One region of the Variovorax sp. P4_B10 genome, then DNA from elsewhere that is predicted to be linked to it. Evidence: predicted binding sites of a transcription regulator. Region 1 holds the regulator's gene; the other holds the start of a gene.
The links. The regulator LexA, encoded in region 1, represses DNA repair genes until DNA is damaged. The targets are predictions, from matches to a motif close to ACTGTATNNNNATACAGT.

Region 1 (3,402 bases):
GCGGCGTGCAGATGCAGTTTTCGAGGCGCAGCAGCGCATGGCCTTGCAGCGGCGGCTCGCTCTCGAACACGTCGACGGCGGCCAGCCCCGGGCGCCCGCGATTGAGCGCAGCGAGCAGGGCATCGGCCTCGACCAGTTCGGCGCGGGAGGTGTTGACGAACAGCGCCGTCGGCTTCATGCGCGAGAGATCCTCGAGCGTGACCAGGCCGCTGGTTTCCTCGTTGAGCCGCAGGTGCACCGACAGCACGTCGGCCGCAGCGAAGAACTCGTGGCGGTTCTGCGCAACCTGGAAGCCGTCGGACCGGGCCTTGGCGCAACTCGCCTCGCGGCCCCAGATCACGACCTGCATGCCGAAGGCCTGCCCATAGCGCGCGACCAGCTGGCCGATGCGGCCATAGCCCCAGATGCAGAGCGTCTTGCCCTTGAGCACCGACCCCAGCCCGAAATTGGGCGGCATCGAGGCCGACTTGAGGCCCGACTGCTGCCATGCCCCGTGCTTGAGGTTGCTGATGTACTGCGGCAGCCGGCGCATGGCCGCCATGATCAGCGCCCATGTCAGCTCGGCGGGCGCTTGCGGAGAACCGGTGCCCTCGGCCACCGCCACGCCCCGCTCGGTGCAGGCATTGACGTCGATGTGGCCACCGACGCGCCCGGTCTGCGAGATGAGCTTGAGCTTGGGCAGCTTTTCGATCAGCTGGCGCGAGATCTGGGTGCGCTCGCGGATCAGCACGATCACGTCGGCGTCCTTGAGGCGAACCGACAGTTGCCCGATGCCCTTGACCGTGTTGGTGTAGACCTTGGCCGCGTACGCGTCCAGCTTGGCGGCGCAGCGCAGCTTGCGCACGGCGTCCTGGTAATCGTCGAGGATCACAATGTTCATGGCGTGCCATTGTGCCTCGCAGCATTGCAATGTCGCGCCTGTGAACGTTTGGATACCCACCCCGGGCGGCCTGCCAAGGGGTGAAATGGCTCAGTGCAGGTGTGCGGAGCGGGGGGCCGAGCTCACGGCTTCCGCGGCCTCGAGCGCCGCCAAGCGGTCGAGTTCCGCGCAGACATCGGCCATCCGGCCCGAGATCACGACGCGGCTGGCGCTGCGTTGCTGCCCTTTTCCGTCGACGACACGCACCACGCGCAGCGGGCGGGCGGAGGCGGTTGCTGTTGGCACGGCTGCGCCGGCGGACCGCGCCGTGCAGGCCGGGCGCACGGCCACGTAGCGCAGTCCGGCGGCGGTGTCGCCGCTGTTGTCCCGGCGACGAGGGCGGCGCGCAGGCATGAGGCGGCTTGCAAGCGATTGCAGCGGCATCCAGAAATCAACGATGGCGAGGAGGGCGATTCCCATGTGAACTCCAAAAAAGTCTGAGGTTGAACACAGGCAGGATTTCTTGAATCGGCCGCGACAGGGTGATGGCGACTTTGCGCCATACGCCCGCCACCTGTTGCGACCGGATGGGGTGCTGCTGCGTGCAGGCCGCGAGGCCTACATCAGCATGGTGTTGCGGATGAGGCCGACCGCGAGGCCTTCGATTTCGAAGGGCTCGCCAGGCTGGACGATGATGGTTGGGTAGTCGGGGTTTTCGGCGTGCAGCTCGATCACCTGCTTGTTGCGCTTCAGGCGCTTGACGGTGACTTCGTCGCCGAGGCGTGCGACCACGATCTGGCCGTTGCGCGCTTCCTTGGTGGCCTGCACGGCGAGCAGGTCGCCGTCCATGATGCCGGCGTCGCGCATCGACATGCCGCGCACCTTGAGCAGGTAGTCGGGCTGGCGCTGGAACAGCGTGTTTTCGACGTAGTAGGTCTGGTCGACATGTTCCTGCGCCAGGATGGGCGAGCCGGCTGCGACGCGGCCAATGAGCGGCAGCGCCAGCTGGGCCATGCCGGGCAGCGACAGCGAGAACTGGCCGCCTTCGCGGTGGCGTGTTTCGTTGAGCGAGCGCAGCGCATCGCCCTTGAGGCGGATACCGCGCGAGGTGCCGCTGACGAGTTCGATGACGCCCTTGCGGGCCAGGGCCTGCAGGTGCTCTTCGGCGGCATTGGCCGACTTGAACCCCAGCTCATTGGCGATTTCGGCACGCGTGGGCGGAGCGCCAGTGCGCGCGATGGCGCTCTGGATCAAGTCGAGGATCTGCTGCTGGCGGGCTGTAAGCTTCACGGCGAACTGCATATGTGGTTCCTTGCGGCACTGGCTAGATATCCAGTACCTGTATTTTTAACCAGTTTTTAAAAGTTGACAAGCCATGGCCAATTCCCCTTTGCCTGAAGTGCGTCGCGTGGTGGTTCTGGGCACCGGCGGAACCATCGCTGGCAGGGCCGCCAGCAGCGGCGACAACATCGGCTACACCGCCGGGCAAGTGGGCGTGGGAGACCTGCTGGGCGGCATCGAGGCGCCCGAGGGCGTGACACTGGTGGCGGAGCAGGTGGCGCAGGTCGACAGCAAGGACATGGGGTTCGAGATCTGGCAGAAGCTCGCCCAGCGTTGCGTGCATTGGCTGGCGCAGCCCGATGTGGCGGGCGTGGTGATCACCCACGGCACCGACACGCTCGAAGAGACCGCGTTCTTCCTTCACTCGGTGCTTGCTTCAGCCAAGCCCGTGGTGCTGACCTGTGCGATGCGTCCGGCCACCGCGCTCTCGCCGGACGGGCCGCAGAACGTGCGAGACGCCATTGCGGTCGCGGTAACGGCTGGCGCGCGGGGCGTGACGGTGGTGTGTGCCGGCACGGTCCACAGCGGTCTGGATGTGCAGAAGGTGCACACCTACAGTCTCGATGCCTTTGCTTCGGGCGATGCGGGGCCGATCGGCTATGTGGAAGAGGGCGGAGTGCGGCGCGTGAGGGAGTGGCCGGATGCGACGCCGCCCCGGGCCTCGAAGGCCCTGGATGCGCCGGGACCCTGGCCCAGGGTCGAAATCGTCATGAGCCACGCCGGCGCGAGCGGCGCGATCATCGATGCCCTTCTTCGGGAGGGCGCAGAGGAGCCCGTTCGTGGGCTGGTCCTCGCCACGACCGGCAATGGCACCTTGCACCATGCGCTGGAAGCCGCCGCACTGAAGGCGCAGGATGCCGGCATTGCGGTGCTTCGCGCGACGCGTTGCACCAGCGGGCGCATCCTGCCGAAACCCGATGACCGGCTGCGGGACGCAGGCGCGCTCACTCCGGTGAAGGCGCGCATCGCGCTGATGCTGGAACTGCTCGGGAAATAGCCGCCGGTCGACGGGCGGCCGAGAGATCAGCTGCTCAGTGCCGCCAGCGCACGTTGCGTGATTTCGTCGACCGTGCCGACGCCCTTGATGGCGCGGTACTTCGGCGCGGCGGCCGGATCGGCCTTGGCCCAGGCCGAGTAGTAGTCGACCAGCGGACGCGTCTGCTGGCTGTAGACCTCGAGCCGCTTGCGCACGGTTTCTTCCT
Region 2 (3,402 bases), on a different contig from region 1:
GAGAGGTGCGTGCGCCAGTCGACGAGGTTGTGCACCTGCATCAGGTCCATGCGCTCGGTGCGCAGCCGCGCGAAAGACTGTTCCATCTGCGCGATGCCGGCGTCGCGGCCCGAGGTCCAGACCTTGGTGGCGAGAAAGGCCTTGCCGCGCTGCTTCGCCGTGGCGAGCAGTTCGCCGGTGGTTTCCTCGGAGCGGCCGTACATCGGCGAGCTGTCGATCACCTTGCCGCCTGCGGCGAACAGGGCATCGAGCACGCCGGGGAGGCGTTTGTATTCCTCGCTGCCGGGGCGCTGGTCGAAGCCGATCCAGGTGCCGCAGCCGATCACCGGCAAGGCTTCCTGGGTGGAGGGGATGGGGCGGGTGTTCATGGTCATCGCAGGCCTGCCTTGTTGCTGTGCGAAGGAGGGTAGCGCGGCACCGGCGCAGAGTGCTGCGCCGAGCCTGAGCAGCTGGGCGCGCGTGAGAGCGGGGAGCTGTTGCGGTGCGTTCGTGGGGGGCGTCACGAACGAAATTCTGCGCCATTCAGGGCGCGCTCACGCCGATGGGGTACCTTGCTCCGCGAATGTCCCCCGGCGCGGCCTATGGCCGCAGGCCTCCTCCTTTATTTCGCTGCGCAAGGCACCCCATCGGCGTGATCTGTCAGCGCCGTGGTTGATCGGCCAGCACAACAGCCGCGCCTCTCGTGCACAGGGCACCGGGTGCTCCCCGCAGCGAAATAAAGGAGGAGCGAAGCGGGGGACATTCGCGGAGGGGAGCACCCGGTGTCCTGTGCACGCGCCCCGAACGACAGGCTCTTAACGCAGATAGCGCCCGTCAGCCTTGAGCATCGACAGCTCGGAGAACGTCAGCCCGCGGTGCTCGCCGGGCCGGTACGACACAGCGATCCCGCCGATGTCGAGCGTCTTGAACGACTCGAGACCCTTCTGCAGCGAGTCCGCCGTCGGGTTCGGCCCCGCACGCTTCAGGCCTTCGACCATGACCTTGGCCGCCACATAGCCCTCGAGGCTGGCGTAGCTGAACTCGGTTGCGCCGATCTTCTTCATGGCCGCCTGGTACTCGGCAATCACCGGCATCGCGCTGTTCCACGGGTAGGGCACGACCTGCGAGATGACCACGCCGGCCGCGTCCTTCTTGATGTCCTGGAACAGCTTCTGCCCGTTCAGGAACGAGAACGAATAGAAGGCCGTCTCGCCGCCGGCTGCGCGGTAGGCCGTGATGAACTTTGYCGCCACGTCGTTGGTGACCGACAGCACCACCGCCTTGGGCTTGAGCTTGGCCAGCTCCACGGCGCGCTCGGCGGCGTCGGAGCCGTCGTTCTTGATCGCCACGCTGCCGACCAGTTTCTCGCCGCGCTCGGCCACGAACTTCTGCGTGCTTTCCAGCGCCGAGCGCGCGCCGGGGTTGTCGTTGTGCGCGAAGCCGATGCGCGAGAGGCCGATGGTGAAGAGGTGGTTCACGATCCGGCTGTACTCCTCGTCGTAGCTGATGCGCACCGGGAAGTTGTATTCGGAAAACTTCACCACCGGCCCCGCGCCGGTGTACGGGCCGACGACGGGAATCCTGAGTTCGTTGGCCACCTTCAGCGCACCGACCGCCGGCGAGGTGCCGATGGGCATCAGCACGCCGACGGCGCCGTCCTTCACGAAGGTCTTGACGTTCTCGGCGCCCTTGGCGGGGTCGAAGGCATCGTCGAGCTGGCGCAGTTCGACCGGCCTGCCGTTGATGCCGCCGTTCGCATTCAGCGTGGTGAACATGGCACGGATGCCGATCAGGGGTTCGGTCGACAGGGACGCCAGGGGCCCGGTCTGCACGTAGGTCTGCCCGATCACGAGCGGCTTGGTTTGTGCCTGTGCGGTAGCCGAGAGTCCCAGTACGAAGGCAGCCAGGGCCGAAGCCAGCAAATGAATCTTTGTGTGTTTCATGGTCACAAATTGTTAATGAATCATCTTAAGCGCCGAGCCCCCTCTGGGTAAATCGCTCTTTACCCTTCCTCCTTGTTGTGGCCCACGGAATACTGTATAAAAATACAGTTAACAGTTCAATCATGGGCCTCCCTTTCCTCGACTCCTTTTCCGCTGCCGCAGGCCGCGGCGTCTGGCATGCCGATGAGCTTGGCATGGCCGACGCGCAGGTCGTCGCCACCGGCCACGCCGCGCTCGACGCGGAGTTGCCGGGCGGCGGCTGGCCGGTCGGCGCCATGACGGAATTGCTGCAAGGCGCGCCCGAAGCCCATGTCTGGCGGCTGCTGCTGCCCGCGCTGGCGCAGGCGGTGGAGACGCGCGGCGGGCCGGTGGTGCTGATCGGCCCGCCGTACGAGCCTTGCGGGCCGTCGTTGGCGGCGCAGGGCCTGCCGGTGGAAGCGCTGATGTGGGTCAGGAGCGATGCGTCGGCCGTGCGGCTGTGGGCCTGCGAGCAGGCGCTGCGCTGCGCGGACGTGTCCGCCGTGCTGGCCTGGCTGCCGCAGGCCCGGGTGGGCGAATTGCGGCGGCTGCAGCTGGCCGCAGCCCAGCATGACGTGCTGTTCTTCGTGTGCCGGCCCGGATCGGCCGCACAGGGGGCTTCGCCTGCGCGCCTGCGTCTTCAGATGGAACGCTGCGAAGCCGATGCGTCGCAGATCGAGCTCCGCATCCTCAAGCGCCGCGGCCCGCCGCTGGCCGCGCCGGTGATGTTGCCGGCGCGCAACGAACGCATGACCGCATTGCTGGCGGCCGCGCGGCTGCGTCGCAAGCTGCGCCTGCAGCAGCAGGGCACGGTGCCAGCCGGCGAAGCGGCATCGTCGGCGACGGTGGTGCGCATCGACGCGTGGAAAGGAGGAGGCCCCAATGCATTGGATCGCATTGCAGTGGTCGCTTGAATCCGACGCCCCCGACGCGCCGCTCCTGCCGACGCCCGAAGCCCTGGGCTGGTGGGCGCTGCAGTACACGCCGCACGTCGCCTGGGAGGACGAAGCGCTGATGCTCGAAGTCTCGGCCTGCGAGCGCCTGTGGGGCGGGCGGCTTCAACTGATGCGCCAGCTGGTCGCCGCGAACCCCGCGCCCGATGTGCGCATGCTGGGCGCGCAAGACGCCACGAGCCTGATCGCGCTGGCGCGGCTGCGCCTGTTCGAGCGCAACGAGAACCGGCCCAACGACGTGCCAGCCGGCCTGCCGCTGGACACGCTCACCGCTGCACGCCCACACCTCGACCTGCTCGCGCGCCTCGGTTGCCGCACCTGGGGCGAGGTGGCCGCCTTGCCGCGCGGCGGCCTCACGCGGCGCTTCGGCGCGGGGTTGCGCGAAGCGCTCGACGCCGCCTGGGGCCTGCGCCCCGAAAGCCACAGCTGGCTCACGCTGCCCGACGTGTTCGAACAGAAGCTGGAGCTGCCCGCGCTGGCCGAGACCGCGCCCGAACTCATGTGGTCGG

Region 2: the regulator LexA is predicted to act here: its motif matches at 2,014-2,031, upstream of imuA (translesion DNA synthesis-associated protein ImuA).

What each region holds. Positions count from the first base shown of each region.
Region 1 is NZ_JBFUHN010000012.1:76,695-80,096, reverse strand. Features, by position in the region: gene AC1DXX_RS08575 (D-2-hydroxyacid dehydrogenase family protein) at 1-880, opposite strand, end outside; gene AC1DXX_RS08570 (hypothetical protein) at 971-1,339, opposite strand; gene lexA (transcriptional repressor LexA) at 1,478-2,161, opposite strand; gene AC1DXX_RS08560 (asparaginase) at 2,235-3,197, shown strand; gene adk (adenylate kinase) at 3,224-3,402, opposite strand, start outside.
Region 2 is NZ_JBFUHN010000014.1:7,792-11,193, reverse strand. Features, by position in the region: gene AC1DXX_RS09305 (aldo/keto reductase) at 1-374, opposite strand, end outside; gene AC1DXX_RS09300 (ABC transporter substrate-binding protein) at 795-1,922, opposite strand; gene imuA (translesion DNA synthesis-associated protein ImuA) at 2,045-2,854, shown strand; gene AC1DXX_RS09290 (Y-family DNA polymerase) at 2,823-3,402, shown strand, end outside.